One region of the Streptomyces sp. JNUCC 64 genome, then DNA from elsewhere that is predicted to be linked to it. Evidence: riboswitches for the same ligand, from Rfam matches in the RefSeq annotation. Region 1 holds a riboswitch; the other holds the start of a gene.
The links. A riboswitch is a leader RNA that binds a small molecule or an ion and turns the genes downstream of it on or off. The one in region 1 is predicted to bind glycine.
Positions count from the first base shown of each region.

Region 2: another riboswitch for glycine. It lies ahead of gcvP (aminomethyl-transferring glycine dehydrogenase); the one in region 1 lies ahead of gcvT (glycine cleavage system aminomethyltransferase GcvT).

Region 1 covers NZ_CM137015.1:2,239,324-2,254,312, forward strand. Annotated here, with positions in the region: gene ACVWNX_RS08755 (DUF1048 domain-containing protein) at 1-331, opposite strand, end outside; gene ACVWNX_RS08760 (PadR family transcriptional regulator) at 334-663, opposite strand; gene ACVWNX_RS08765 (trimeric intracellular cation channel family protein) at 839-1,501, opposite strand; gene ACVWNX_RS08770 (ABC transporter ATP-binding protein) at 1,989-3,287, opposite strand; gene ACVWNX_RS08775 (ABC transporter ATP-binding protein) at 3,302-4,399, opposite strand; gene ACVWNX_RS08780 (ABC transporter permease) at 4,396-5,394, opposite strand; gene ACVWNX_RS08785 (ABC transporter substrate-binding protein) at 5,465-7,246, opposite strand; gene ACVWNX_RS08790 (ABC transporter permease) at 7,309-8,310, opposite strand; gene ACVWNX_RS08795 (enhanced serine sensitivity protein SseB C-terminal domain-containing protein) at 8,688-9,470, opposite strand; gene ACVWNX_RS08800 (enhanced serine sensitivity protein SseB) at 9,914-10,729, opposite strand; gene ACVWNX_RS08805 (AAA family ATPase) at 10,904-11,671, opposite strand; glycine riboswitch at 12,227-12,320, shown strand; gene gcvT (glycine cleavage system aminomethyltransferase GcvT) at 12,499-13,614, shown strand; gene gcvH (glycine cleavage system protein GcvH) at 13,952-14,332, shown strand; gene glyA (serine hydroxymethyltransferase) at 14,354-14,989, shown strand, end outside.
Region 2 covers NZ_CM137015.1:7,258,177-7,273,165, forward strand. Annotated here, with positions in the region: rRNA gene ACVWNX_RS29875 (23S ribosomal RNA) at 1-395, shown strand, start outside; rRNA gene rrf (5S ribosomal RNA) at 490-606, shown strand; gene ACVWNX_RS29885 (CDP-alcohol phosphatidyltransferase family protein) at 802-1,410, shown strand; gene ACVWNX_RS29890 (sugar phosphate nucleotidyltransferase) at 1,522-4,017, shown strand; gene ACVWNX_RS29895 (DUF881 domain-containing protein) at 4,223-5,053, shown strand; gene ACVWNX_RS29900 (small basic family protein) at 5,050-5,382, shown strand; gene ACVWNX_RS29905 (DUF881 domain-containing protein) at 5,388-6,293, shown strand; gene ACVWNX_RS29910 (FHA domain-containing protein) at 6,441-7,316, shown strand; gene ftsR (transcriptional regulator FtsR) at 7,331-8,086, shown strand; gene ACVWNX_RS29920 (bifunctional nuclease family protein) at 8,183-8,656, shown strand; gene ACVWNX_RS29925 (MerR family transcriptional regulator) at 8,880-9,515, shown strand; gene ACVWNX_RS29930 (DNA polymerase IV) at 9,569-11,086, shown strand; gene ACVWNX_RS29935 (PRC-barrel domain-containing protein) at 10,984-11,379, opposite strand; glycine riboswitch at 11,493-11,590, shown strand; gene gcvP (aminomethyl-transferring glycine dehydrogenase) at 11,760-14,645, shown strand; gene ACVWNX_RS29945 (DUF5999 family protein) at 14,816-14,989, opposite strand, start outside.

The sequences.
Region 1 (14,989 bases):
CCAGCCGCTCGCGGGCCCGGGCGGGGACGTAGCCGCCCTCCGTGTAGGCGCGGGCGAACTCCTCCGCGAACCCGGCCGGTTCCTCCCCGACGACCTCGCGGACCGGCGTCCCGCCGACCGCCGCCTGCTCGAACAGGTCGGCCAGGTCCTCGAACATGGACACGCTGCTCTCCGCGTCGGCCGGGACGAAGTGCATCAGGTACCGCTCGACCGCCCCGACCGCCTCGCGGTGGCCTCCGGGAAGCTCCTTGACGCGCGCCTTGTACGCCCGCCAGCGCTTCTTGGGACCGATCACCTTCGCGAGGATTCCGTTCTCCCCGGCATCGGACATGGTCACTCTCCCCCTTCGCGGAGCAGGTCCAGTCGTTCCGTGAGGAAGCTCCAGGCCCTCCAGAACTCTTCGAGGTACTCCCGTCCCTCAGCGTTGAGGGAGTGCACCTTGCGCGGCGGCCCCTTCTCGGACGGGACCTTCTCCACGTCCACGAGCCCTCGCTTCTCCATCCGCAGGAGCAGCGCGTAGACGGTCCCCTCGGCGATCCCGGCGAAGCCCAGTTCCCGCAGCCGTGCCGTGATCTCGTAGCCGTAGGCGGGACGGCCGGACAGGGACGCGAGGACGATGCCCTCCAGCGTGCCCTTGAGCATCTCCGTCTCCAGCTTGGCCATGGAACACCTCACCTCCCGCGCTCATCAGCGTCATTGAGTACTGGTACACAGTAACGCTGACTAGTGGTACCTAGCAAGACCGAATAGCAAAGCGGCGGGCGGGGCGGAGAGCCGTCCGCTCCCCGCCCCGCCCGCCCGGCACGCGTCCGCGCGCCCCACGGGACGCCGGACACGGCTACTCCGTGGCCTCCACCGCCGTCGAGCGGCGGTTCCAGGCGCGCGGCGCGCGCCAGTGGTACCGCATCGCGAGCAGCCGCAGCGCGAACGCGGTGACGACCGCGATCACGCTGGTCACCCCGTTGAGGGCGTCGTACTTGAGACAGAGCGCCACGATGGTCGCGCCCACGATCGCGGGGACGGCGTACAGGTCGCGGTCCCAGCGGACCAGGGACGGGACCTCGTTCGCGACCACGTCCCGCAGCACTCCCCCGCCGACCGCCGTCGCGAGGCCCAGCACCGCCGACGAGGTCAGGCCCAGCCCGTACTCGTACGCCTTGGTGGTGCCCGTGACGCAGAACAGCCCGAGGCCCGCCGCGTCGAAGACGTTCACCCCGTTCTGGATCCGCTCGACCTCGGGGTGCAGGAAGAAGACGAGGGCCGCTGCCACCAGCGGGGTCAGGAAGTAGCCGAGGTCGGTGAAGGCGGCCGGGGGCACCGCGCCGATCACCAGGTCGCGGAAGAGCCCGCCGCCGAGGGCGGTGACCTCGGCGAGCACGGCGATGCCGAAGACGTCGAAGTTCTTGCGGACGGCGAGCAGGGCGCCGGAGATCGCGAAGACGAAGATTCCGGCGAGGTCCAGCACGTGCTGGACGGTGGGGCTGAAGAGATCGTGGAGCACCGGGTCATTTTCCCCCGGACCGGACACCCCCTTCGCCCGGGACATCCCGGTACGCCCGCACGGACCCCGGCCACGGGGCCGGGCCGCGCCCGGCCGCGCCGCGCCGGATCCCACCGGAGCCACCGGCGCCCGGCGGCCCTCGCCGAGCGCGGCCGGGTGCGGCCACCCCCGCCGAGCGCGGCCGACCCCGCCGGGTGCGGTCGGGTGCGGCCGGACCCGGCCGCGCCCCGGCTCCGCACGCGCACCCGCGCTCCGGGCCGGTACGGCACACCCCCGTACGCCCCGAGCCCGTACGGCGCACTCGCGCCCGGACCGGTACGGCGCACCCGCGCGCCCACGCACCCCGGGCGCCCGTACGGCACGCCCCCGCCCCGTACCAGGCACCAGCGCCAGCACCACCGCGCCCCGGACACACCAACAGCCCGGTGGCCGCCCCTGGGGAGGGGCGGCCACCGGGCCGGACGCGGGCCGGACGCGGCGGTTCGGCTCAGCCGCCGGTGGTGCCGGTCGTGTCGGGGCCGGTCGCGTCGGTGGCGGGGTCCGCCGTGGCCTCCCCGGTGGAGGTCGGCACCCGGGACGGTTCGGTGCCGGACGGACCGGTGCCGGACGCTTCGGTGCCCGACGGCTCGGTGCCCGACGGTTCCGGGGTGTCCTTGCCGACCGTGACCACCTCCACCGCCTCGGCGGCCCCGGTGAGCCGGACGGTCTCCCCCGGCGCCTGGTCGGGCGCGTTCTCCGGGTGGTGGCAGGCCACGAACCGCTGCGGGGCCAGCTCCAGGAACGGCGGCTCCTGGACGGCGCAGACCTCCGTCGCCTTCCAGCAGCGGGTGTGGAAGCGGCAGCCGCTGGGCGGGGAGATCGGGGACGGGACGTCGCCCTTGAGCAGGATGCGCTCGCTCTTGGCGGTCCGCCGCCGGGGGTCCGGGATCGGCACCGCCGACATCAGGGCCTTGGTGTACGGGTGCATCGGCGCCGAGTACAGCGATTTGCGGTCCGCCAGCTCGACGATCTTGCCCAGGTACATCACCGCGATCCGGTCCGACACGTGCCGGACCACCGACAGGTCGTGCGCGATGATCACGTAGGTGAGGCCCAGCTCGGTCTGGAGGTCGTCCAGCAGATTGACCACCTGCGCCTGGATCGACACGTCCAGCGCCGACACCGGCTCGTCCGCGACGACCAGCCTCGGCTTCAGCGCCAGCGCGCGGGCGATGCCGATGCGCTGGCGCTGGCCGCCGGAGAACTCGTGCGGATAGCGGTTGTAGTGCTCGGGGTTGAGGCCGACCACCTCCAGCAGCCGCTGCACCTCCTTCTTGATCCCGCCCTCGGGGGTGACCCCCTGGAGCCGGAAGGGGGCGCCGACGATGGTGCCGATGGTGTGCCGGGGGTTCAGCGAGGAGTACGGGTCCTGGAAGATCATCTGGATGTCGCGCCGCAGCGGCCGCATCCCCGCCACCCCGAGGTGGGTGATGTCCCGGTCCCCGAACTCGACGCTCCCGGAGGTGGGTTCGAGCAGCCGGGTGATCAGCCGTCCCATGGTCGACTTGCCGCAGCCGGACTCCCCGACCACGCCCAGGGTCTCCCCCGCGCGCACCTCGAAGTCGATCCCGTCGACCGCCTTGACCGCGCCCACCTGGCGCTGGAGCAGCCCCTTGCGGATCGGGAAGTGCTTGCGCAGCCCGCTGACCCTCAGCAGCACCTCGCCGGGCGCCGCGTCCTTCGTCAGGGCGGCGCCGCCGGGGCGCGGGGCGGGGACCGGCGCGGAGCCCTGGTCGTCGCTCGTCACGGTGGTGTCCTCGCTCACAGCTTGGGGGCGATCTCTTCGGCCCAGATGCGCTCCCGCCGCTCCTTGGGCAGATGGCAGGCGGCCCAGTGGGCGCCGCCGACCTCGGAGAGTTCGGGGCGGACCGTGCGGGTGACGTTGTCCTTGGGGAGGTCCGCGTACGGGCAGCGCGGGTTGAAGGCGCAGCCGTCCGGGATGTTGATCAGCGAGGGCGGGGAGCCCTTGACCGGGACGAGGCGTTCGGTCTCCTCGCGGTCCAGCCGGGGCATCGAGCCGAGCAGTCCCCAGGTGTAGGGGTGGCGCGGCTCGTAGAACACCCGCTCGGCGGGGCCGCGTTCCACGCACCGACCGCCGTACATCACCAGCAGGTCGTCCGCGAGTTCCGCGACGACGCCCAGGTCGTGGGTGATGATGATGACCGCCGAGCCGAACTCCTTCTGGAGGTCGCGGATCAGATCGAGGATCTGCGCCTGGACGGTGACGTCGAGGGCGGTCGTCGGCTCGTCCGCGATGAGGAGTTCGGGGTTGTTCACCAGCGCCATGGCGATCATGGCGCGCTGGCGCATCCCGCCGGAGAACTCGTGCGGATAGCTGTCGGCCCGCTTGTCCGGCTGGGGGATGCCGACCCGGTCGAGCATCTCGACCGCCCGCTTCCGGGCGGTCTTCTTGTCGACCTTGTGGTGGACCCGGTACGCCTCCACGATCTGCTGGCCGATCGTGTAGTACGGGTGCAGCGCCGACAGCGGGTCCTGGAAGATCATGGCCATCTCGCGGCCGCGCAGCGCGCGCACCCGCTCGGGGTCGGCGGACAGCAGCTCTTGTCCGTCGAGCCAGATCTCCCCGGAGAGCCGGGCCTTGCGCTTGCCGTACTGGCCCGCGGTGTGCAGGCCCATGATGCCCAGCGAGGTCACCGACTTGCCGGAGCCCGACTCGCCGACGATGCCGAGGGTGCGGCCCTTCTCCAGGGTGAAGCTCAGCCCGTCGACGGACTTGACCAGGCCGTCGTCGGTGGGGAAGTGCACCCTGAGATCGCGGACGTCGAGGAACGCGGTCGGCGCCGGGGACCCGGCGACGGGTTCGCCGAGGGCCGCCCCGGGCGTACGGGATCGGGTCATGCGAGCCTCACTCGGGGGTCGATCGCGGCGTAGAGGACGTCCACGACGAGGTTGGCGACGATCACCGCGAGCGAGGTGACCAGGGTGACGCCGAGGATGATCGGCAGGTCCCGCTCGTTGATCGCGTTGAGCACGGCCTGGCCGAGGCCGGGCAGGTTGAAGGCGGTCTCCGTGAGGATCGCGCCGCCGATCAGCGCGCCGAGGTCCATCCCGAGCATGGTGAGGATCGGGGTCATCGTGGAGCGCATCGCGTGCTTGCCGATGACGACCGGCTCGGTGAGGCCCTTGGCCCGCGCGGTGCGGATGTAGTCCTCGCCCAGCACTTCCAGCATGGTGGCCCGGGTGATGCGGGCGTACATGGCGGCGTACAGGAAGGCGAGGGTGACCCAGGGCAGCAGCATCCCCTGGAACCAGCCGCCGGGGCCGTCGGCGAGTTCCTGGTACTGACCGTCGATCAGCCCCAGGCCGTGGTCGAAGACGGCGAGCGAGAGCAGCGCGGTGAAGTAGATCGGCAGGGAGACGCCGGAGAGCGCCACGACCATCGCGGAGCGGTCCCACAGGGTGCCCCGCTTGAGCGCGGAGAGCACGCCCGCCGCGACGCCGAGCAGCAGCCACAGCACGGCCGCGCCGAGGGCCAGCGACAGGGTCACCGGGAGCCGGTCGGTCAGGACCGGCCAGATGGCCTGCTCGCTGCGGAAGGAGTAGCCGAAGCAGGGCGCCGGGCAGTGGGTGACCTCGCCGCCCGCCGCGTAGGTGCGCCCGGCGAACAGGCCCTTGAAGAACTCCAGGACCTGGGCGTAGATCGGGTCGCCCAGCTGGAGCTTCTCGCGGACGGCCTCCACGGCCGCGTCGTCGGACTGCTTGCCCACGTACATGGTGGCCGGGTCGACGCCCGCCCACTGGGGGATGAGGAAGAAGATGCCGAAGACCACCACGACGATGACCACCAGCATCACTGCGGCGGCCATGAACCGCCTGATGAGGTATGCGAGCACAGCGCTTCGGCCCGACCGCTCCCGGCCTTCACCTGCCTTTCGTGCCGTACGGCGGGTGTGCCGGGGGGTGTTACTTCTTCAGGCCCAGGCTGATGAAGTCGTACTGACCGCTGTAGGCGTCCGTGGTGTAGACGTTCGTCAGCGCGGACGAGCGGAAGTTGATGAACTTCTCGAAGACGAAGGGCAGGTAGTACGCGCCCTCCATGACCTGGTGGTTGATCTCGGTCGCGATCTGCTCCTTCTTCGCGTCGTCCAGCTCGGTGACGAACTTGTCGAAGTTGGCGTCGATCGCCTTGTCCTTGATCATGGCGAAGTTGTTGTTGCCGCTGTCGAGGATGTACTTGCTGTCCCACAGCGGCTGGCCGTAGCCCTGCACCGACGGGAAGTCGGGGCCCCAGCCCATGATGATGATGCCGTAGTTCTTCTCCTTGACGATCTTCGGGTTGCCGATGATCCCGGAGGTCTGCGAACCGTCGTACTTGTCGATCTCGACGTTGACGCCGATCGCCTTCAGCGACGCCTGCAGCGACTCGGCGGTGGCCACCTCGACCGGCTTGTTGTTGCGGACCGCGATGGTGGTGTCGAAGCCGTTCGGCTTGCCGCACTTCTTGAGCGCGTCCTTGGCCTTGGCCAGGTCCGGCTTGCCGTCGTTCTTGGCGAGGCCGTACGGGTCGTACTTCTGGCCCTCGGAGCCCGGGACGGAGGGCGGGAGCATGTTGGTGCCGATGTCGCCACCGGCCATCGGGCCGCCGCGCGCGGTCTGGAGGGACTTGTGGTCGGCGCCGTAGATGACGGCCTTGCGGCACTCGATGTTGTCGAACGGGGCGACCGTCTGCGGGAACACCGCGTAGCGGATGTAGCCGGAGACCGGGTTGTCCAGGTTGCCCTTGTGGCTCTTGAGCGCCTTGATGCGGCCCTGCGGGGAGAGACCGGTCTGGTTGATGTCCAGGTGGTAGTCGCCCGCGAGGATGCGGTTGTCCATCTCGTTGGCGTTGGAGAAGAAGGTGACCGTGATCTTGTCCGGGAGCGCCTTGCGCACCGGGTCCGAGGACTGCTTCCACTCGGTGTTGCGGACGAGGGTCAGTTCCTTCTTCGGGGTGTACGACTCGAACTTGTACGGGCCCGAGGAGAACGGCTTGAGCTGGTACTTGGACTTGGTGTCCTTGTCCTGGCGGACCGGGGACGCCGAGGTCAGCGCGAGCATCTCCTCGAAGTCGCTGTTCGCCTCGGGGAGCTTGAAGACGATCGTCTTGTCGTCGGGCGTCTCGATCGCCTTCAGGCCCAGCTTGTCCTTGGACTTGTCCTTGTACGGGCCCGGGTACTCGCCCTTGGGGTCGAGGACGTCCTTCAGGTAGATCGGGCCGCCCGCCAGCACGTCCTGCGCCCACACGCGCTGGATGCCGTACTTGACGTCCTTGGAGGTGATCGGCTTGCCGTCCTCCCAGGTGATGCCGTCCCTCAGGGTGTACTTGTAGGTCTTGCCGTCGTCGCTGACCTCGGCGCGCGCGGTGGCGAGGTCCGGGGTCAGGTCGGAGCCCGCCTTGCCGGGCTCGGTCTGGCTGGTGACCAGCTGACGGCTGTAGTAGCGCATGAAGTTCCACGCGAAGCCGTAGTAGCCGCGGGTGGTGTCCCAGGAGTCGGCGTCCTGGGCGCCCGCGAACTTGAGGGTGCCGCCCTTCTTGGTGGAGGCGTTGGCGACCTTGTTGTTGGCCGCGTCGAAGCCCGCGGCCTTGCCGCCGCCGCCCTTGCCATCGTTGTCGCCGCCGCCGCACGCCGCCGTGGCCAGCAGCGCCGCGACCACGGCCGTCGCCGCCGCGACCTGCTTGCGCCGTCCTCTGCTGTGGGTAGTCACGATGTCGGTTCCTCCGTGTGATCGTCGCCCGTCGGTGACGGGCGCTTGAGGGGTACGGCAGTTCAGCGGGAGCCCTTCGGGTCCAGCGCGTCACGCACGCCGTCGCCGAAGAGGTTGAACGCGAGGACGGTGACGAAGATGGCCAGACCCGGGATGACCATGTACATCGGGTCGGACTCGTAGTAGTTCACCGCCAGGGAGAGCATGTCGCCCCAGGAGGAGGTGGGCGGCTTGACGCCGACACCCAGGAAGCTGAGGGCCGCCTCCGTGAGGATGTTGGTGGGGATCATCATCGTCATGTACACGATGATCGGAGCCACCAGATTGGGCAGCAGCTCCTTGAAGAGGATGTAGAAGCGCCCCGCGCCGAGGCTGCGGGCCGCCTCCACGTACTCGCGCTCGCGCAGCGACAGGGTCTGGCCCCGCACCACCCGGCCGACGTAGGGCCAGCCGAAGAAGCCGATCACCAGGATCATCACGAAGACCCGGACCCCGGTCCCGGTCAGTCCCAGCATCTCGTTCGGCATCACGGAGACCAGGGCGATGATGAACAGCAGCTGGGGGAAGGACAGCAGCAGGTCCATCGCCCGGCTGACGAGCGCGTCCAGCCAGCCGCCGAAGTACCCGGCGAGCACCCCGAGCACCGTGCCGATCACCACGGCGACCAGCGCCGAGGCGAAGCCCACCAGCAGCGAGATCCGCGCCCCGTGCACGATCCGGGCGAAGATGTCGCGACCGTTGACCGGTTCGACGCCGAACCAGTGCTCACCGCTCATCCCGCCCAGCGAGCCGACCGGGGTGGACATCAGCGGGTCGATCAGGTCCTCGTGGTAGACGTTCGGGTCCTGACCGTACAGCTTGGTGATCAGCGGGGCGAAGACCGCGACCAGGACCAGCAGCAGCACCACCACTCCCCCGGACAGGGCGAGTTTGTCGCGTTTCAGGCGCTCCCAGGCGATGCGCCCGAGCGAGCGCCCCTGCACCGCTTTCCCCTGGACCGCCACGGCCTCCCCGGCGGGGGGCGGGGCCGCTTCGGCGGTCGGCTCGTGCAATGGTGCCGTCATCGTGGCAGGGACCCCTCTTCTCAACCGGCGGTGACCGGCCCGTAGTTGCCGCCGGGGGCGGACGGTACGACGGTCCGTCGTACGCGAGGACCGGCACCCCCGGCGAGCGGGGCCGCGCGACCTCTGGTGCGGGAGTCTTCATCGCTGCCGCGATCCGTAGCCAGACCTGGTCCTGAATGGATGCGCAACCGTGATGCGGTCCGTGGGGTTCCGTTATTCGAACGGCGGGTAACGCAGCCCGGACGGGCCGGAGTTGAGCTTTTCGGCCAAACGCGCGTAGAACCACGAGACATCCCGCCCAAGGGACGTCAGAGACAAAGGAAACGGGCAACAGGAACACAACACCTGTTGCCCGACAAGGGAGGACGAGTCAATCGCTAGCGCGGCGGGTAACCGTACCCGGCGGTAGGGGCGGCCGGAGCGACGTGCGATTCGCGGTCGTAGAACGGTCGGGCGTTCGCTCTCAGCCACATCGCGACGGGGTCGTACTCGTCGCCCAGGGCCACCGTGGACACCGCGAGCCCCTCGGGCACCGCCCCGATCGACTGCCGCATCATCACCCGCACCGCCTCGACGGCCTCGGGCCCGGCGTCGTACACGTCCAGCCCGATGGCCAGGTAGGGGGCGCCGAGCGCGGGCTGCACCCACCCCCGGTTCAGCGCGCGCACGGCGGGGGTGCGATGGGCGTTCTGTCCGAGGACGGCGTAGAACTGGGGGATCTCGATGGCCGGGTCGGAGATCCGGAGCGGTCCGGCGGGCTGGCGGTCCAGCCCCAGGGCGATCCGGCGGAGATCCAGCCAGGGGATGCCGATCCCGCCGTCCGGAGCGTGCGGGTTGAGCCAGAGGCCGTACCGGTCGGGGTAGAGCGCCCGCGCCACCTCGGTGACGGGCAGCGTCTCGTGGGCGCGGTTCCAGCCGCTCGCGGACAGCTCCTGGGCGGAGGTGACGCAGGGGGCGTAGCCGAGGCCGTCGAGGTCCATGTTGCCGTACTGGGCGTCCGGGGAGCCCGGGGCGCCGTGCCACAGCAGCATCCGGACCCGGCCGCCCTCGGGGTCGGCGAGGGCCTGCAGCAGCGCCTCGTACGCGTCATAGCGCCCGGGGGTCACCTGGCGCAGCATGTGCTCGATCCGCCCGGCCGCAGCCGTGCCCGACGCACTCACCCTTGACCGCCCCTTCGACCCGTCGGAGCAGCGCGACGCGGCTCCGTACCCGATACACCCGCCATGGTCCGGGCGGGCGCCACGGCCCCCGCCCGGACCATGGAACCAGCTTAAGCGCCGCCGCCCGGACGGACTTGACCCGCCGGTCCCAGGTCCGTCACAGCTCACGGAGTCACCCGGACGGACCCGTCCCCGCCCCGCCCCGCGCGCCAGCGGTCCCGGACGGGGGACGGGCGTTCGCTGGTGGCCGGTTCCGCGCGGGGCGGGGCGGTGGGGCGCGGGGCGGCGGACCTGCGCACGGGGCGGACCGGCCTGCGGGGCGTGCGGGGCTGGGAGACCGGCGGGCCGCAGGCGGGGCGGCACGGCGGCGCTGGTCGGCGCGCCGGTCGGGCCGGGCAACCGGGCCGAGGCGTCCGGTCAGGGCACCGGGCCGGGGCGTCCGGTCAGGGCTCGCGGGTGTAGAAGGGCCGCACCCGCTCGCGCATCCAGTCGGCCACCGGGTCCTGGGCCACGTCCAGGAGGACCAGGTTCACGCCCCAGGGGACGGGGACCCGGCCGAGCGCCCGGCCGAGCGCGTCCAGCGGCCGCTCGCGGTTCTCGTCCTCCCAGCGGTCCAGCTCGACCCCGACGAAAAGGGCCGGTTCTCCGCCCTCCACGCTCGCCAGACAGCGGCGGGCGGTGGTGACCGCGGGCACTGCGGCGAACTCGGCGGCGGCGGCGGTGAGGAAGTCGACCGGATCCTCCTTCCAGTCGGGCTGGAAGAGCCGGACCCGCCCGCCGCTGACCGGACCGTCCAGGACGGTGCGGCCCGCGCGGCACAGCTCGGCGACGGCGGCCGGGGGCAGCGGGACGCCCACCGTCCCGTCCGGGTTGAGGACGATGCCCAGTTGCGGGGGGAGTCCCCGGGCGAACTCGACGGCGGGCGCCACCGTGCCGCCCATCCGGTCGCCGACGACCCGCCGGAACTGCTCGGCGGAGGTGAACACCGGGACGTAGCCCTGACCGTCGATCTCCAGGGCGGGCAGGTCCAGCGTGCCGCTGTCGGGACCGCCGCCGTCCGGCAGCGGCACCCACACCCGGCTGCGGCCGAGCACCTCGATGATCCGCCCGGCGGCGGACGGCACCCCCACCGAGGCGGCGAGCGCCTCCTCCAGTTCGTTCACCGGCCAGCCGGTCCCCGCACCGGGGGCGTCCGGGGGGACCGGGGACTCGGGCGCCCCGGAGGGCGCGGGGTGGGGGGCCTGGGCCGGAATCTCCATACGTCAACCACCTGCTCGGTACCGCGCTGCGTCTGCGCAGGCACCTTATGCGAAGCCGACGGGCCCCCGGGCCGCGTTCCCGTGCCCGCACCGGCCGGAGCGGCCCGCCGCAGCGGCCGTGCGGGAAAGTCCCCCGGGAGAAGGGCCGGTGACGGAACGGGCGCCGGACGGCGGCTATCCGTGCGGCGTCCCGTCGCACCGGATGGACCGGAGCGCGTCGGCCGCCGCCCGGTCCAGCAGCACGGCGGAGGCGCAGCCCGGCGGCAGCGTTCCGCGCTCCGCGTCCCGCACCAGCCGTCCGACCGCCCGGTGGTGCCGGGCGAAGGCGTACCGGGAGACCCCCCGGCCCCGCGACCGCTGCCCGTCGAGCGCGGTGTCCGGCGCCACGTCGAGCAGCAGCAGGTGCAGTGCCCGGCCCCGGAGCCGGGCCTCGCGGGCCAGCCAGCGGCGCACCCACGCCTGGGACCCGCAGTCGTGGACGACGACGCTGGCCCCGGAGCGCAACGCCCGGCGCAGCCCGGCGAAGTGGGCGAGCCGCACCAGCGGCCGGTACAGGGCGTAGGGGACCGCCGGGGGCATCCGGGCCGCCCAGCGGTCCCGGGTGTCCTGGGAGTCCACCCGCAGGGTGGCGGGGGGCCGGTCGGGAGCGGGCGGTCCGCCGGGGTCGGGGTCCTCGTCCTCCTCGGCGGCGGCGGACGGCGGGGCGGGGTCGACCGCCCGGGACATCAAGGTGGACTTGCCGCTGCCGGGGAGCCCGGAGACCACCACGAGGTCACCGGCCGCGAACCGGAGGGCGCGCGGCCCCCGGCCCGCCCGCTCCCGCAGGTCCCGCACGATCCTGACGGTCCGGCCCCCGCACGCCTTCCGGGCACGGGCCCCCGGCTGCTCGGGCAGCGCGACGCCCGAAGCGCTCACATACACCCTGGTCCTGTTCACCGTGATCGTCCCCTCCGTCGGTCACGTGAGCCTTCCCCGTCGAGTGTAAAGAGCGGGTAATTTCGGACAACGGCGTTTCCGTACGGATCCCGCCACAGGACCGTCACGGAATCCCGGGCACATGGCGGGCCACGTCCCGGGCCGCGTCCCGGGCACGGGCCGGACCGTCCCCGGACCCGCGTCGGCCGCCCCCGAGCCCGGGCGGGGCGGGAACGGAGGGCCGCACGGGACGGGATCGGAGCGGCCAGCGGGGCGGGAGCGGCGGACCGGAGCGGGGGCGCGACCACCCGGCGGAGGCCGTCGCGGTCCCCGGCCGAACGCCTCCGCACGCCCCGGCGCGCACCCGGGCCCGGCCGCCGCGCCCCACCCCCACGGGAACCCCGTCGGGGTCGCCGCCGGGATCCCGACGGGGGCCTGGATTCCGGGGGCGGCGGGACGCGCCCTCCCGGGTCCGGCGCGCCCCGTCCCCGCCCCGTCCTCCGGATCCGGCGGACTCCGCCCTGCCCACCACGGCGAATGCGTGCAATGATGAGCCCGCCAACCAACTGCATACCGGCCGCTTGAATCCGCGCGGGAGAGCCCCCGGCCACACCGGGGCGCCGAAGGAGCAAGTCCCTCCCTTGAATCTCTCAGGCCCAGATACCGCGCGGGCGAGGCACATCTGAAAAGCGGATCGCGCCGCCGGAGAGCGCGCGGTCCCACCCAAGGTGCAAACCGGGCGAGAGACCCGCCGTCAACGGCGTGGCTCCCGGCGAACCTCTCAGGTCCGATGACAGATGGGGAGGATCACCTCGCCGTCATGCCCTGCCGTCATGCCCTGGGAGCACCCTTCTATGAGCACCGCCCCACGCCGTACCGCGCTCGACGCGCTGCACCGTTCGCTCGGTGCGACCATGACCGACTTCGCGGGCTGGGACATGCCCCTGCGCTACGGCAGCGAGCGCGACGAGCACCAGGCCGTCCGCACCCGCGCCGGGCTCTTCGACCTCTCCCACATGGGGGAGATCACCGTCACCGGACCGGGAGCCGTGCGGCTGCTGGACCACGCGCTGGTCGGCAACATCGGCACGATCGGCGCCGGACGGGCCCGTTACACGATGATCTGCCGCGAGGACGGCGGCATCCTGGACGACCTGATCGTCTACCGCACCGGGGAGACCGAGTACCTGGTCGTCGCCAACGCGGGCAACGCCCAGACCGTCCTCGACGCGCTGCGCGAGCGGGCGGCCGGCTTCGACGCCGAGGTCCGCGACGACCGGGACGCCTACGCGCTGATCGCGGTGCAGGGCCCCGAGTCGCCGGGCATCCTCAAGGCGGTCACGGACGCCGATCTGGACGGTCTGAAGTACTACGCCGGGCTGCCCGGCACGGTCGCGGGCGTCCCCGCGCTGATCGCCCGCACCGGCTACACCGGCGAGGACGGCTTCGAGCTCTTCGTCGCCCCGGAGCACGCCGAGCGGGTGTGGACGGCGCTCACCGAGGCGGGCGCCCCGGTCGGGCTGGTGCCCTGCGGGCTGTCCTGCCGGGACACCCTGCGCCTGGAGGCGGGCATGCCGCTCTACGGGCACGAGCTGACCACCGCGCTGACCCCCTTCGACGCCGGGCTCGGCCGGGTGGTGAAGTTCGAGAAGGAGGGCGACTTCGTCGGCCGGGCCGCGCTGGAGGCCGCCGCCGCCAAGGCCGCCGCCCACCCGCCCCGCAAGCTGGTCGGACTGGTCGCCGAGGGCCGCCGGGTGCCGCGCGCCGGGTTCGCGGTGGTCGCGGACGGCGCGGTGATCGGCGAGGTCACCTCCGGCGCCCCCTCCCCCACCCTCGGCGAGCCGATCGCCATGGCCTACGTGGACGCCGCGCACGCCGAGCCGGGCGCCGTCGGGGTCGGCGTGGACATCCGGGGCACCCACGAGCCGTACCGGGTCGTGGCCCTGCCCTTCTACCGGCGCGCCAAGTAGCCCACCGGGCCGGGCGGGGCCCGCTCGGGGCCACCGCCGGGCAGCGGGCCACCGCCGGACGGACGGTACGGGTCACACCCGGCATCCGCCCGTCCCGGGTCGCCCCGCAGCCCACGGACCTCACAGGACCCATGGACCCGTAGGACCCACGGTCACCTGTGGCTCACGCCCCACGCGCCCCACGGCCCACCCGCACCGCCGCACCACTCCGATCCGCCCACGGACTCCTCGTCCACGGCCGCCGGAGCGCGCGTTCCCCCGCGCGTCCCGCCGTCCGTCTCGCATGCCAAGACGTCCCGTTCCTCAGCACTCCCCCGCGTACAGGAGAATTCCCACCATGAGCAACCCCCAGCAGCTTCGCTACAGCAAGGAGCACGAGTGGCTGTCGGCTCCCGATGGTGACGGCGTCGCCACGGTCGGCATCACCGAGTTCGCCGCCGGCGCGCTCGGCGACGTCGTCTACGCCCAGCTCCCCGAGGTGGGCCAGCAGGTGACCGCGGGCGAGACCTGCGGCGAGCTGGAGTCGACGAAGTCGGTCAGCGACCTGTACTCCCCGGTGAGCGGCGAGGTCACGGAGTCCAACCAGGACGTCGTCGACGACCCGTCCCTGGTGAACTCCGCGCCCTTCGAGGGCGGCTGGCTGTTCAAGGTGCGCGTCACGGGCGAGCCGGACGATCTGCTCTCCGCCGACGACTACACCGCCTTTTCCGCGGGCTGACCCACAACTAGGGATCATCTGATGTCGCTTCTGAACACCCCTCTGCACGAGCTGGACCCGGACGTCGCCGCCGCCGTCGACGCCGAACTGCTCCGCCAGCAGTCGACCCTGGAAATGATCGCGTCGGAGAACTTCGCCCCGGTCGCCGTCATGGAGGCCCAGGGCTCGGTGCTCACCAACAAGTACGCGGAGGGCTACCCGGGCCGCCGCTACTACGGCGGCTGTGAGCACGTCGACGTGATCGAGCAGATCGCCATCGACCGGATCAAGGAGCTGTTCGGCGCCGAGCACGCCAACGTCCAGCCCCACTCCGGTGCCCAGGCCAACGCGGCGGCGATGTTCGCGCTGCTCAAGCCGGGCGACACCATCATGGGTCTGAACCTCGCCCACGGCGGGCACCTGACCCACGGCATGAAGATCAACTTCTCCGGCAAGCTCTACGACGTGGTCGCCTACCACGTGGACGAGACCACCGGCCAGGTGGACATGGCCGAGGTCGAGCGGCTCGCCAAGGAGTCCAAGCCGAAGCTGATCGTCGCGGGCTGGTCCGCCTACCCGCGTCAGCTGGACTTCGCCGCGTTCCGCCGGATCGCGGACGAGGTCGGCGCCTACCTGATGGTCGACATGGCCCACTTCGCGGGTCTCGTCGCGGCCGGG
Region 2 (14,989 bases), 5.0 Mb from region 1:
TCGGCTCGTCGCATCCTGGGGCTGGAGTCGGTCCCAAGGGTTGGGCTGTTCGCCCATTAAAGCGGTACGCGAGCTGGGTTTAGAACGTCGTGAGACAGTTCGGTCCCTATCCGCTGCGCGCGTAGGAGTCTTGAGAAGGGCTGTCCCTAGTACGAGAGGACCGGGACGGACGAACCTCTGGTGTGCCAGTTGTCCTGCCAAGGGCATGGCTGGTTGGCTACGTTCGGGAGGGATAACCGCTGAAAGCATCTAAGCGGGAAGCCTGCTTCGAGATGAGGGCTCCCACCCACTTGATGGGGTAAGGCTCCCAGTAGACGACTGGGTTGATAGGCCAGATATGGAAGCCGGGTGACCGGTGGAGTTGACTGGTACTAATAGGCCGAGGGCTTGTCCTCAGTTGCTCGCGTCCACTGTGTTGGTTCTGAAACCACGAACAACCAGCACTCTTCCCTGGTAGGGGAGTGTGTGTTGGTGTGTGTTTCGTAGTGTTTCGGTGGTTATAGCGTTAGGGAAACGCCCGGTTACATTCCGAACCCGGAAGCTAAGCCTTTCAGCGCCGATGGTACTGCAGGGGGGACCCTGTGGGAGAGTAGGACGCCGCCGAACTAAAATTGCATGAAGCCGTGTGTCCCGGAGAGAATTTCTTCTCTCCGGGACACACGGCTTTTTCGCGTTTCCGGGGCGGGGTCGGGGGCGATTTCGAGTTGGTGATCGTGTCTCCGGACCCCTCTGCGTGGGAACTTCCCAGCTGACGGTAGGGTCGGGTCGTTGTCGTCGGTTTCGTTCACAGGAGGCTTTCGGGTGGAGGTCCAGGAGACGCGCGTCCAGACGGACCGGGTCCTCACCATCCCCAACATCCTCAGCATGGCCCGTCTCGCGGGTGTGCCGCTCTTCCTGTGGCTGATCCTCCGGCCCGAGTTCGGAGGCCCCGAGAGCGACGGATGGGCCCTGCTGGTCCTGGCGCTCAGCGGAATCAGCGACTACCTGGACGGAAAGCTCGCCCGCCGCTGGAACCAGGTGAGCAGCCTCGGTCGGTTGCTCGACCCCGCGGCCGACCGGCTCTACATTCTCTCCACCCTCGTCGGACTGACCTGGCGGGAGATCCTGCCGCTCTGGCTCACCGCCGTCCTCCTCGCGCGGGAACTCGTCCTGCTGGTGATGGTGGGCATCCTCCGGCGGCACGGATATCCGCCGCCCCAGGTGAACTTCCTCGGCAAGGCCGCCACCTTCAACCTCATGTACGCGTTCCCGCTCCTTCTGCTCAGTGACGGAAGTGGCTGGATCGCGTCACTCGCCGCCATTTTCGGATGGGCGTTCGCAGGATGGGGTACAACGCTGTACTGGTGGGCAGGAGTCCTCTACGTGGTGCAGGTCCGCCGACTCGTACGGGCGGACGCCACGGCCGGCTGAGCCCGCCGATGACGCCTGGGCGATGCCTGATGGCCCGCTTCGGATCCGTGCGGGACAATTGAGGGCGCGCAGTCGGCTAGACCGTCGTCTCTCAAGGAGGACGCTTCCGACATGAAGGCCGTCGTGATGGCCGGTGGCGAAGGCACACGCCTTCGCCCGATGACCTCAAGCATGCCCAAGCCGCTCCTGCCGGTCGCCAACCGGCCGATCATGGAGCATGTGCTGAGGCTGCTGAAAAGGCATGGGCTCACCGAGACAGTCGTCACTGTCCAGTTCCTGGCCTCCCTCGTCAAGAACTACTTCGGCGATGGTGAAGAACTCGGCATGGACTTGTCCTACGCCAACGAGGAGAAGCCGCTCGGTACCGCGGGCAGTGTGAAGAACGCGGAAGAAGCGCTGAAGGACGACGCGTTCCTGGTCATCTCCGGTGACGCGCTCACCGACTTCGACCTGACCGAACTGATCGCCTTCCACAAGGAGAAGGGCGCCCTCGTCACGGTCTGTCTGACCCGGGTGCCCAATCCCCTGGAGTTCGGCATCACCATCGTCGACGAGGAGGGCCGGGTCGAGCGGTTCCTGGAGAAACCGACCTGGGGCCAGGTGTTCTCGGACACCGTGAACACCGGCATCTACGTGATGGAGCCGGAGGTCTTCGACTACGTCCAGGCGGACACGTCCGTCGACTGGTCGGGTGACGTCTTCCCGCAGCTGATGAAGGAGGGCAAGCCGGTCTACGGCTATGTCGCCGAGGGCTACTGGGAGGACGTCGGGACCCACGAGAGCTATGTGAAGGCCCAGGCGGACGTCCTGGAGGGCAAGGTGGACGTCGATCTCGACGGGTTCGAGATCTCGCCCGGGGTGTGGGTGGCCGAAGGCGCCGACGTCCACCCCGACGCCGTTCTGCGCGGACCGCTGTACATCGGGGACTACGCGAAGGTCGAGGCCGACGCCGAGATCCGCGAGCACACGGTGGTCGGGTCGAACGTCGTCGTGAAGAGTGGTGCCTTTCTGCACAAGGCCGTCCTCCACGACAACGTCTACATCGGTGAGCACAGCAATCTGCGGGGCTGCGTCGTCGGCAAGAACACCGACATCATGCGGGCCGCCCGGATCGAGGACGGGGCCGTCATCGGCGACGAGTGTCTCGTCGGCGAGGAATCCATCGTCCAGGGCAACGTACGGGTCTACCCCTTCAAGACGATCGAGGCGGGCGCGTTCGTCAACACCTCGGTCATCTGGGAGTCCCGGGGGCAGGCGCACCTCTTCGGGGCGCGGGGCGTGAGCGGCATCCTCAACGTCGAGATCACCCCGGAGCTGGCGGTGCGGCTGGCGGGCGCGTACGCCACGACGCTGAAGAAGGGCGCGACGGTCACCACCGCGCGGGACCACTCCCGGGGCGCCCGGGCGCTGAAACGCGCGGTGATCTCCGCGCTGCAGGCGAGCGCCATCGACGTGCGCGACCTGGAGAACGTCCCCCTGCCGGTGGCCCGGCAGCAGACCGCGCGGGGCAGCGCCGGGGGCATCATGATCCGTACCTCGCCCGGAGTGCCCGACTCGGTGGACATCATGTTCTTCGACGGCCGGGGCGCCGATCTGTCCCAGGCGAGCCAGCGCAAGCTCGACCGGGTGTACGCGAGGCAGGAATACCGTCGCGCCTTCCCCGGGGAGATCGGTGACCTGCGCTTCCCGGCGAGCGTCTTCGACTCCTACACCGGCTCCCTGCTGCGGAACGTCGACACGACGGGGATCGCCGACTCCGGGCTCAAGGTCGTGGTGGACGCCTCCAACGGCAGTGCCGGACTGGTCCTGCCGAGCCTGCTGGGCAAGCTGGGCGTCGACTCGCTGACCGTCAACCCCGGGCTGGACGAGGCGCGGCCCACCGAGACGGCGGAGACCCGGCGGGCCGGACTGGTGCGGCTGGGGGAGATCGTGGCCTCCGCCCGGGCCGCGTTCGGCGTGCGGTTCGACCCGGTGGGCGAACGGCTGTCGCTGGTCGACGAGAAGGGCCGGATCGTCGAGGACGACCGGGCGCTGCTGGTCATGCTGGACCTGGTGGCGGCGGAGCGCCGCAGCGGACGGGTCGCGTTGCCGGTGACGACGACCCGGATCGCCGAACAGGTCGCGGCGTACCACGGCACCCAGGTGGACTGGACCACGACCTCCCCCGACGACCTGACGCGGGTCGGCCGTGAGGAGTCCACGATCTTCGGTGGTGACGGGCGCGGCGGTTTCATCGTTCCGGAGTTCAGCGGGGTCTTCGACGGGACGGCGGCGTTCGTCCGGCTCATCGGGCTGGTCGCCAGGACCCAGCTCACCCTGAGTCAGATCGACGCGCGGATCCCCCGGGCCCATGTGCTGAAGCGCGACGTGGCGACTCCGTGGGCCGTCAAGGGCCTGGTCATGCGACGGGTGGTGGAACAGGCCGGGGACCGGTCCGTGGACACCACCGACGGGGTGCGGGTCGTGGAGGCGGACGGCCGCTGGGCGCTCGTCCTGCCCGACCGGGCCGAGGCGGTCACCCATCTGTGGGCCGAGGGCCCCGACGACGCGTCCGCGCAGGCGCTGTTGGACGAGTGGTCGACGGTGGTCGAGAGCGCCGGCGACTGACCCGGGGATCACCCGGGCGGACCGCGGCCCAGGGGCGGCGGGTACGTCTTTCGAGTGCCGGGCGGCGCCCCCGACGGGCGTCGCCCGGCAGCCCGTCAGGGCCATTCGGAGGAATGGGTGCCGACGTGCGACGATGTGCGGCATGCCGCAGCCGCCCCCTGCCCGGAGTACTGCCGCGCCTCCGCGACGTCGTCCGGACGCGTCCATGTCCCTGCTGACGAACGTCATGGACCACAGCCTCGACGACGGCTACGCGGAGGCCGCCGCGCGCAAGCGAGCCCAGGGGGAGTCCGGCGGACTGCCCAAGACGCTGCGGGCCCGGCTCGGGCTCGCGGCCGGACTGGTCCTCGCGGCGCTGGTGGTCACGGTGGGGGCGGCGCAGGCGCGGGTGGCGGCTCCGGAGATCGCCAAGGAGCGCGAGGAGCTGATCGACCGGGTCGAGGCCGAGACGGCCGCCGCGGACGAGCTGGAGAAGAACGTCGACGCCCTGCGGGACGAAGTGCACGACCGCCGGAGCGAGGCGCTCCGGCACACGGACCCGCCCGACGACCTCATCGGGGTCCTCGCGGGCTCCTCCGCCGTGCACGGCCCCGGCGTCAAGCTGGTGGTGGACGACGCCAAGGAGGCCGCCGCGGACGGTGACGGTCCACGCGGCACCTCGGGGTTCTCCGACACCGGCCGGGTCAAGGACCGCGATCTCCAGCGGGTCGTCAACGGCCTGTGGTACTCGGGTGCCGAGGCCGTCTCGGTCAACGGGCAGCGGCTCACCGCGCTCTCCGCGATCCGCGCCGCGGGCGACGCCGTCCTGGTGGACAACAAGCCCCTGGTCCCGCCCTACACCGTGCTCGCCGTCGGGGACGGGCAGCGGTTGAGCACCCGGTTCCAGAACAGCCCCGACGGCCTGTACCTGAACGCCCTCCAGGAGAACTTCGGGATCAGGACCGGCATTTCCACGCACAAGGAACTGCGGCTGCCCGCGGCGCCGAGTGTGATCGTCCGCACCGCACAGCCGAGAACAGAGAAGGGCACATCGTGATCGCCGTACTGGGCCTCGTCCTGGGAGTCGTGGCCGGACTGCTGGTCCGGCCCGAAGTCCCCGCGGTGGTCGAGCCGTATCTTCCGATCGCCGTGGTCGCGGCGCTCGACGCCGTCTTCGGAGGGCTCCGGGCGATGCTCGACGGCATCTTCGACGACAAGGTGTTCGTGGTCTCGTTCCTGTCGAACGTCGTGGTCGCGGCCCTGATCGTCTTCCTCGGGGACGAGTTGGGCGTGGGCGCCCAGCTGTCGACCGGAGTGGTCGTGGTGCTCGGCATCCGCATCTTCTCCAACGCCGCCGCGATCCGCCGACACGTCTTCCGGGCGTGAGGCCGATGAACTCCCGAGACCCCGAGGACCGGCGAGGCCCCCAAGACGAGGGCGTCCCGCCCCGGCCTCCGGCCCCGCCCGAGGACCCGGCCCCCGGGCTGCGCAGGGAACTGCCCGCCGAGGTGCCGGCGGAGCCCGTCGACGACGAGGGCGGCGCCCCGTACGGCCGACGGCCCGCGCAGCCGGGCCTGACGGGCCGCCAGCGCCTCGTCAAGGGGCTGTGGCCGCCGCGCCTCAGCCGCGCGCAGCTGATCGTCGCACTGTTGCTCGCGGGGCTCGGTTTCGGCCTCGCCGTGCAGGTCGCGTCCACCAGTGACAGTAGTGTGCTGCGTGGCGCCAGACAGGAGGATCTCGTACGCATCCTCGATGAACTGGATGACCGCACGCAACGTCTAGAAGATGAGAAGAGGCGTCTCGACGACCAGCGGACCGAACTGGAGAACAGTTCGGACCAGGCCGAGGAGGCGCGCAAGCAGACCGTCGAGAGGGAGAAGCAACTGGGCGTGCTGGCGGGCACCGTCGGTGCCCAGGGCCCGGGGATCACCATGGTCGTCACCGATCCGCGCGGGACGGTCGAGTCCCGCATGCTGCTGGACGCCGTCCAGGAGCTGCGCGCGGCCGGGGCCGAGGCGATCCAGCTCAACGGCGTGCGGGTGGTGGCCGGTACGTACCTCACGGGCGGCGAAGGGGAAGGGGTGAGCGTGGACGGGGCCGAGATCAGTCCGCCGTACCGGTTCAAGGTGATCGGACGGCCGCAGGACCTGGAGCCCGCGCTCAACATCCCGGGTGGCGTGGTGCAGACTCTGGAGAAGGAGCAGGCCAGCGTGACCGTGAAGCGCTCGGAGAAGATCGTTGTTGACGCCTTGCGACCGGCGAAGCGGCCTGACTACGCTCGGTCGTCCTCCCGGTGAACAGGGGAGCGCGACGGCCGTTCGGCGAGGGCGCGCGATCGCGGGGGGTCGACGCACCGGAAGAGCGGTGCGTGGTGGAAACTGTCCGGTGGGTACGGACGTTGTGAAGATGTCCGGGTCGGCAGGTGTGTGTAATCAGGGTTCGTCCTGCCCCACGGGCGGGTCTGTTTCGGTCAAGGGGAATCGCCCGTGAAGTTGTTTGCGAAGTTGTTCGGCAAGAGCGCACGTCAGGACCGTGGCAACGCCACGGCCAGGCACCGTGCCCCGCGCCCCGGCGACGCCGGTGAGCCGTCCGGTGAGCGTCCGCTCTTCCGTGATCAGGTCGGAGCTCCGGGGGGTGACGTTCCGGGTGGACAGGGCGCGTCCTCTGTTGACCCCGCCTCGTCCGGCCGCATAGGTTTCGGGGAACCGTCAACCTCAGGTACGGGTGGAGGGTTCGCCCCCGGTCCGTACGCGTCCACTGCCCCCGGCGGGCAGCCGCAGGAGGGTCCGTCCATGCCTTTGGTGTGCACCAGGTGCGGCAACCGGAACGCCGAGGCGAGCCGTTTCTGCTCCCACTGCGGAGCGCCCCTGCGCGGTGGCGCCGAGCGTCCGTCGGAGACGACGTCGACCATCTCGATCTCGGGGCTGGAGGCGTACGACTCCGAGGTGACGGGGCAGACCCAGCTGCCGTCGCTGTCCCCCGAGGCCCAGGCCGCGGTGGACGCGCTGCCGTTCGGTTCGGCGCTCCTGGTGGTGCGCCGCGGCCCGAACTCCGGCAGCCGGTTCCTCCTGGACGGCGATCTGACGACCGCCGGACGTCATCCGCAGAGCGACATCTTCCTGGACGACGTGACCGTGTCCCGTCGCCACGTCGAGTTCCGGCGCGGTCAGGACGGCGCCTTCACGGTCGCCGACGTGGGCAGCCTGAACGGTACGTACGTCAACCGCGAGCCGGTGGACGACGTCCGGCTCTCCCACGGTGACGAGGTGCAGATCGGCAAGTACCGGCTGGTCTTCTACGCGAGCCAGCGGGGCGTCTGACCCTGGGAAGGTCCATGGTGCACTCATCGAGCGGCGGTGCCCGGAACGGCGCCGCCGCCGACGGCCGGCTCGTGAGCATCGGGACGGTACTGAACACGCTTCGGGACGAGTTTCCCGAGGTCACCATCTCCAAGATCCGCTTCCTGGAGGCGGAGGGGCTGATCGAGCCGCGACGCACCCCCTCCGGTTACCGCAAGTTCAGCTCCCAGGACGTGGAGCGACTGGGCCATGTGCTGCGGATGCAGCGGGACCACTACCTTCCGCTCCGGGTGATCCGTGAGCAGCTGGACGCTCTGGAGCGGGGGGAGCCGGTGCGGCTGCCCCCGGTGGGGCGGCCCGGGGACCCGCTGGACGACCGTCTGCCGGGTCCTGAGGGGCCGGTGGGGGCCGAGGGCCCCACGGCGGCCCGGATCGGCCGGGACGAGCTGATGGCGGCCGTCGGCGTCGACGCGGAGGTCCTCGCGGAGTGGGAGTCCTACGGACTGCTCGCCCCGCTGCCCGAGGGCGGCTACGACGCCTCGGCGGTCACCGTCGCGGGGCTCGTCGTCGAACTCGGCCGGTTCGGCATCGAGCCGCGCCATCTGCGGGCGATGAAGGCGTCCGCGGAACGGGAGGCCGGGCTCGTCGACCAGATCGTGGCCCCGCTGCGGCTGCACCGCAACCCGCAGACCAGGGCACATGCCGAGGCCCGTACCCGGGAGCTGGCCGGGCTCACCGTCCGGCTCCACTCGGCCCTCCTCCAGGCCGCCCTCGGCGTGCGGCCGACCTGACGGGAACCGGTCTCGATGGCGCGAGAGCGGCCCGTCGGCCGGTCGGCCGGAGTGCCCGACTACCCAAAGGTGCCGGGCACGGCCTAGGGTTGCTGTGTGAACGAGCTCGACGTCGTAGGTGTCCGGGTCGAAATGCCCTCCAACCAACCGATCGTGCTTCTGCGAGAAGTGGGAGGCGACCGTTACCTCCCCATCTGGATCGGTCCGGGGGAGGCGACGGCGATCGCCTTCGCCCAGCAGGGCATGGCTCCCGCGCGTCCGCTGACCCACGACCTGTTCAAGGACGTGCTGGAAGCCGTGGGCCAGGAGCTGAGCGAGGTGCGCATCACGGACCTCCGCGAAGGCGTCTTCTACGCGGAACTGGTCTTCGCGAGCGGAGTCGAGGTCAGCGCGCGTCCCTCCGACGCGATAGCGCTGGCGCTGCGGACGGGAACGCCGATCTACGGGAGCGACGGGGTCCTGGACGACGCGGGGATCGCGATCCCCGACGAGCAGGAGGACGAGGTGGAGAAGTTCCGCGAGTTCCTCGACCAGATCTCCCCCGAGGACTTCGACACCAACAGCCAGTGACCGTGTCGTGCGGCGGAGCGCCTCGGGCGTCCGGCCGGATTTCGAGGGTCGTCCCGGTACCGGGGGCGGCCCTCTCGGCGCATTCGGTTAGCCTTTCCCCACCATCGGGCACGGGAAACCACTCGTAGGGTGATTATCACTCGGCGTGGCGAGTGTGGCGATCGTTGACGCACCCCGAGTGACTGCCTACCGTCGGGAAGGCAGGTCAAGGACGGAGGTCGGCGTGAGAAGCAGCGGCGACGGTACGGCTGGGGGTGCCCCCGGACGGATTCCGGGGGAAGGCGGCCCGTACGCGCTCTACGAGGGCCGGGCCGGGCAGCCGCCGACCCGTTCCCGTCCCGCCCCCGAGGGCGACGGACGTTCCCCCGAGCAGGTCGGCTACCGGGGCCCCACGGCGTGCGCCGCCGCGGGCATCACCTACCGCCAGCTCGACTACTGGGCCCGTACCGGGCTGGTCGAGCCCAGTGTGCGGCCCGCCCACGGCTCGGGCACCCAGCGGCTCTACAGCTTCCGCGACGTGGTCGTGCTGAAGATCGTGAAGCGGTTCCTCGACACGGGCGTCTCCCTCCAGAACATCCGCGCCGCCGTCCAGCATCTGCGGGAGCGCGGGTTCCGGGACCTGGAGCGCATGACGCTGATGAGCGACGGGGCCACCGTCTACGAGTGCGGCTCCCCCGACGAGGTCCACAAGCTGCTCCAGGGCGGCCAGGGCGTCTTCGGGATCGCCGTCGGCGTGGTGTGGCGGGACGTGGAGAGCGCGCTCTCGCAGCTGCACGGCGAGCGGGTGGACACCGGGGAGACCCTGATCGGCCACAATCCGGCGGACGAGCTGGCCCGCCGTCGCAACCGGGCCGGCTGACCCCGGTCCCGCCGCCACCGCCGTTGTCAGTGGCGTAGGGCAGCATCGGAGGGGTGAGGAACCAGCCCACCATCCTGCATCTGGACATGGACGCCTTCTACGCTTCGGCGGAGCAGGCGGCCAAGCCCAGTCTGCGGGGCAAGGCCGTGGTGGTGGGTGGCCTCGGGCCGCGCGGAGTCGTCGCCACCGCCTCGTACGAGGCGCGGCGTTTCGGGGTGCGTTCCGCGATGCCCACCGCCCAGGCCCGGCGGCTCGCCCCGAACGCCGCCTACCTGGTGCCCCGCTTCGCCTTCTACCGGGAGATCAGCGACCGGGTGATGGGCCTGCTGAGGGAGCTGTCGCCGCTGGTGGAGCCGCTCAGCCTGGACGAGGCGTTCGTCGATCTGGAGGCGGTCGGGGCGGCCCGGGACGAGGCGTCCGCCCGCGTGGTCGGCGAGCGGTTGCGCGCGGACATCAGGGCGGCCACCGGGCTCACCGGCTCGGTGGGGCTCGCCGCGTCCAAGATGGTCGCCAAGATCGCCTCGGAGGAGGCCAAACCGGACGGGCTGCTGCTGGTGCCCGCCGGTACCGAACGGGCGCTGCTGGCGCCGATGCCGGTCCGGGTGCTGCCGGGGGTCGGCCCCGCCACCGGGGACCATCTGCGGCGCGCGGGCATCACCACGGTCGGGGAGCTGGCCGAGGCGGGCGAGGACGAGCTGGTGCGGCTGCTGGGCCGGGCGCACGGGGCGGGGCTGTACGCGATGGCCCTCGCCCGTGACGAGCGGCCGGTGGTGGCCGAGCGCGAGACGAAGTCGGTGTCCGTGGAGGACACCTACGACGTGGACATCCACGACCGGACCCGGGTGCGGCTGGAGGTCCAGGGGCTCGCCGAGCGGTGCGTACGGCGGCTGCGGGCCTCGGGGCACTCCGGACGGACGGTGGTCCTCAAGGTGCGCCGTTACGACTTCTCCACGCTGACCCGCTCCGAGACGCTGCGCGGTCCCACCGACGACCCGGCGGTGGTGCGGGAGGCCGCCGCCCGGCTGCTGGAGTCCGTGGACACCACCGGGGGCGTGCGGCTCCTCGGAGTGGGGGTGAGCGGCCTCGCCGACTACACCCAGGAGGACCTCTTCGCGCAGGCGGCGGGGGAACGTGCCGGGGAGGAGCCGCCCGCCGCCGGGGACGGCGGTGAGGGCGGCGCCGTGGACACCGGGGCCCCGGGGATGGCCGGGGACGGAGCGGAGGGTGCCGGGGCGGTCCCCGCGCGGTCCCGGGCGTTCCCCCGGTGGCCGGCCGGGCACGACGTGCGGCACGCCGTGTACGGGGCGGGCTGGGTCCAGGGCAGCGGGGTGGGGCGGGTGACGGTGCGGTTCGAGACCCCGGACGCGGGGCCGGGGCGGGTGCGCACCTTCGCGGTGGACGATCCGGAGCTGACCCCGTCGGATCCGGTGTCCCTGCTGACGGACCCGCCCGGGGAGGGGACGGACGGCTACCGCTCGCCGGAGGAACCGGCGGCGTCGCCCGGGCCCTCCCCGCCGAGGGCCTCCCTGACGGACGGGACCGGGCCGGGGGAGGCCACGTCGAGCCCGTAGTGGTGGTACAGCCGGAGTTCCTGCTCGGGGGAGAGGTGGCGGCCGACCCTGAAGTCCGGGGCGTCCCTGATCAGGGCCCTCTCGAAGGGCACCCGGAGGGTGCCCTCCACCAGTTCGCTGGGTTCCAGGGGGACGAACGCGTCGCGGCTGAACAGCCCCGTCCTTATCGCCGCCCATTCCGGTACCCCGGTGGCGTCGTCCAGGTAGACCTCGTCCACCGTGCCGATCCTCGTGCCGTGGAGGTCGAACGCCTTGCGGCCGATCAGGTTGCGCGGATCGATGTCGGTCTGCACGTGCCCTCCAGCTGGTCGCAACTCATCCGTAAGCACTACGAAAGAGCACATTTCTCAGGGTGGCCACTCGAAGCTCAGCGCGAAGACCCGCTGGTAGGCTGGTAAACGGCTGTTGACCCTGCGCGGGAGAGCTCCCCGGCTGACGACCGGGGGCGCCGAAGGAGCAAATCCTCCCCGGAATCTCTCAGGCCCCCAGTACCGCGCGGGTGAGGTCACTCTGGAAAGCAGGGCGGACGGTGCGCACCCTCCACCCTCACCGACGGTGAAAGCCGGGCTCCGGTCCGGTGAAGCTCTCAGGTTGAGATGACAGAGGGGGAGGCCGTCCGGGCACCCGCGTCATGGTGCCCCTCGCAGGTCGTACCGACCAGGAGGCCCCCGCAATGACTGTCAACCGTCCCCCGCTCTCCCGGCTCGAACAGGGCATCCCCTTCGAACGGCGCCACGTCGGCCCCGACGCCGAGGCCCGCGCCAAGATGCTCGCCCAGGTCGGATACGGCTCGCTGGACGAGCTGACGGCGACCGCGGTCCCCGACGTCATCAAGAACGCCGAGGCCCTGAACCTGCCCGGGGCCCGCACCGAGGCCGAGGTCCTCGCGGAGCTGCGCTCCCTCGCCGACCGCAACCAGGTGCTCGGCTCCATGATCGGACTGGGCTACCACGGCACCTTCACCCCGCCGGTGATCCTCCGCAACGTCATGGAGAACCCGGCCTGGTACACCGCCTACACCCCGTACCAGCCGGAGATCTCGCAGGGCCGTCTGGAGGCCCTGCTGAACTTCCAGACCGTGGTCGCGGAGCTGACCGGGCTGCCCACCTCCGGCGCCTCCCTGCTGGACGAGGGCACCGCCGCGGCCGAGGCCATGGCGCTGGCCCGCCGGGTGGGCAAGGTCAAGAACGGGGTCTTCCTCGTCGACGCCGACGCCCTGCCCCAGACCGTCGCCGTGATCCGGACCCGCGCCGAACCGACCGGGGTCGAGGTCGTCGTCGCCGACCTCGGCGAGGGCATCCCCGCCGAGGTCGCCGAGCGGGGCGTCACCGGTGTCCTGCTCCAGTACCCGGGAGCCTCCGGCGCGGTGCGCGACCTGCGGCCCGTCATCGAGCGGGCCCACGAGCTGGGCGCGGTCGTCACCGTCGCCGCCGACCTGCTCGCCCTCACCCTCCTCACCCCGCCCGGTGAGCTGGGCGCCGACATCGCGATCGGCACCACCCAGCGCTTCGGCGTGCCGATGGGCTTCGGCGGACCGCACGCCGGGTACATGGCCGTCCACGAGAAGTTCGCCCGCAGCCTCCCCGGCCGTCTGGTCGGCGTCTCCGTCGACGTCGACGGCAACCGGGCGTACCGGCTGGCGCTCCAGACCCGTGAGCAGCACATCCGCCGGGAGAAGGCCACCAGCAACATCTGCACCGCGCAGGTGCTGCTCGCCGTCATGGCCGGCATGTACGCCGTCTACCACGGCCCCGAGGGCCTGCGGACCATCGCCCACCGGACCCACCGCTACGCGGCGATCCTCGCCGAGGGTCTGCGCACGGCGGGCACCGAGGTCGTGCACGGCGCGTTCTTCGACACGGTGACCGCCCGGGTGCCCGGCCGCGCCGCCGACGTCGTCGCCGCGGCCCGGGAGGGCGGCGTCAACCTGCGGCTGGTCGACGCCGACCACGTCGGCATCGCCTGCGACGAGACCACCACCCGCGCGCAGCTCGCCGCCGTGTGGTCCGCCTTCGGCGCCGAGGCCGATGTCGAGGCCTTGGACGCCGTCCTCGCCGACGCCCTGCCCCGGGAGCTGCTGCGCTCCGACGACTACCTGGCGCACCCGGTCTTCCGGCAGTACCGCTCGGAGACGGCGATGCTGCGTTACCTGCGGCGGCTGTCCGACCGGGACTACGCCCTCGACCGGGGCATGATCCCGCTCGGCTCGTGCACCATGAAGCTGAACGCCACCACCGAGATGGAGCCGGTCACCTGGCCGGAGTTCGGCCAGCTGCACCCCTTCGCCCCGGCCGAGCAGGCGCAGGGCTATCTGACGCTGATCCACGAGCTGGAGGAGCGGCTCGCCGAGGTCACCGGCTACGACAAGGTGTCCCTGCAGCCCAACGCGGGTTCCCAGGGCGAGCTGGCCGGGCTGCTCGCGGTCCGCGCCTACCACCGGGCCAACGGCGACGAGCGGCGCACGGTCTGTCTGATCCCCTCCTCCGCGCACGGCACCAACGCCGCCAGCGCGGTGATGGCGGGGATGAAGGTCGTGGTGGTCGCGACCGCCGACGACGGCGAGGTCGACGTCGAGGACCTGCGGGCCAAGATCGAGCGGCACCGTGACGAGCTGGCCGTGCTGATGATCACCTATCCCTCGACGCACGGGGTGTTCGAGGAGCACGTCGCCGACATCTGCGCGGCCGTGCACGACGCGGGCGGTCAGGTCTACGTCGACGGCGCCAACCTCAACGCCCTGGTGGGGCTCGCCAAGCCCGGCCGGTTCGGCGGCGACGTCTCGCACCTCAACCTGCACAAGACCTTCTGCATCCCGCACGGCGGCGGCGGTCCCGGTGTGGGCCCGGTGGCGGTGCGCGCGCACCTGGCGCCGTATCTGCCCAACCACCCGCTCCAGCCCTCGGCCGGGCCGGAGACCGGGGTCGGGCCGATCTCGGCGGCCCCCTGGGGCTCCGCGGGCATCCTGCCGATCTCCTGGGCGTACGTGCGGCTCATGGGCGGCGAGGGGCTGAAGCGGGCCACCCAGGTCGCGGTGCTCTCGGCGAACTACGTCGCCAAGCGCCTCGAACCGCACTTCCCGGTCCTCTACACCGGTCCGGGCGGTCTGGTGGCCCACGAGTGCATCATCGACCTGCGTCCGCTCACCAAGGAGACCGGCGTCAGCGTGGACGACGTGGCCAAGCGCCTCATCGACTACGGCTTCCACGCCCCGACGATGTCGTTCCCGGTCGCGGGCACCCTGATGATCGAGCCGACCGAGAGCGAGGACCTCGGTGAGCTCGACCGCTTCTGCGACGCGATGATCGCGATCCGCGCGGAGATCGACAAGGTGGCGTCGGGCGAGTGGCCCGCGGAGGACAATCCGCTGCGGAACGCGCCGCACACCGCGCGCGCCCTGGGTGGGGCGTGGGAGCACGCCTACGACCGTGACGAGGCGGTCTTCCCGGCCGGGGTGTCGCCCGCCGACAAGTACTGGCCGCCGGTCCGCCGGATCGACCAGGCGTACGGCGACCGCAACCTCGTCTGCTCCTGCCCGCCGCTGGACGCGTACGAGGACTGAGCAGCCCTCGGATGACGGGGTCGGTCCGGGAGCGTCCGGACCGGCCCCGTCGGCGTTCCGGCGGGGCGGTCGCCCCGTGCGTGCCGCCGTCGCGTGCCGTCGCGCTCGCCGTCGGTGGCGCGTTGGCGGCGCGCTGGCGTGTGCGTCGCCGTGCGGGCCGTACCAGCGGCCTAGGCGGCCGTCATCACGCCGTCCGTCCCCAGGGGACGGTGCGGCGCGATGATCTCCCCACTGGGCAGCAGTTCGCCGGTGTCCTCGAAGAGCAGGACGCCGTTGCAGAGGAGACTCCACCCCTGTTCGGGGCGGTGGGCCACGGCGAGCGCGGCCTCACGGTCGGCGGACTC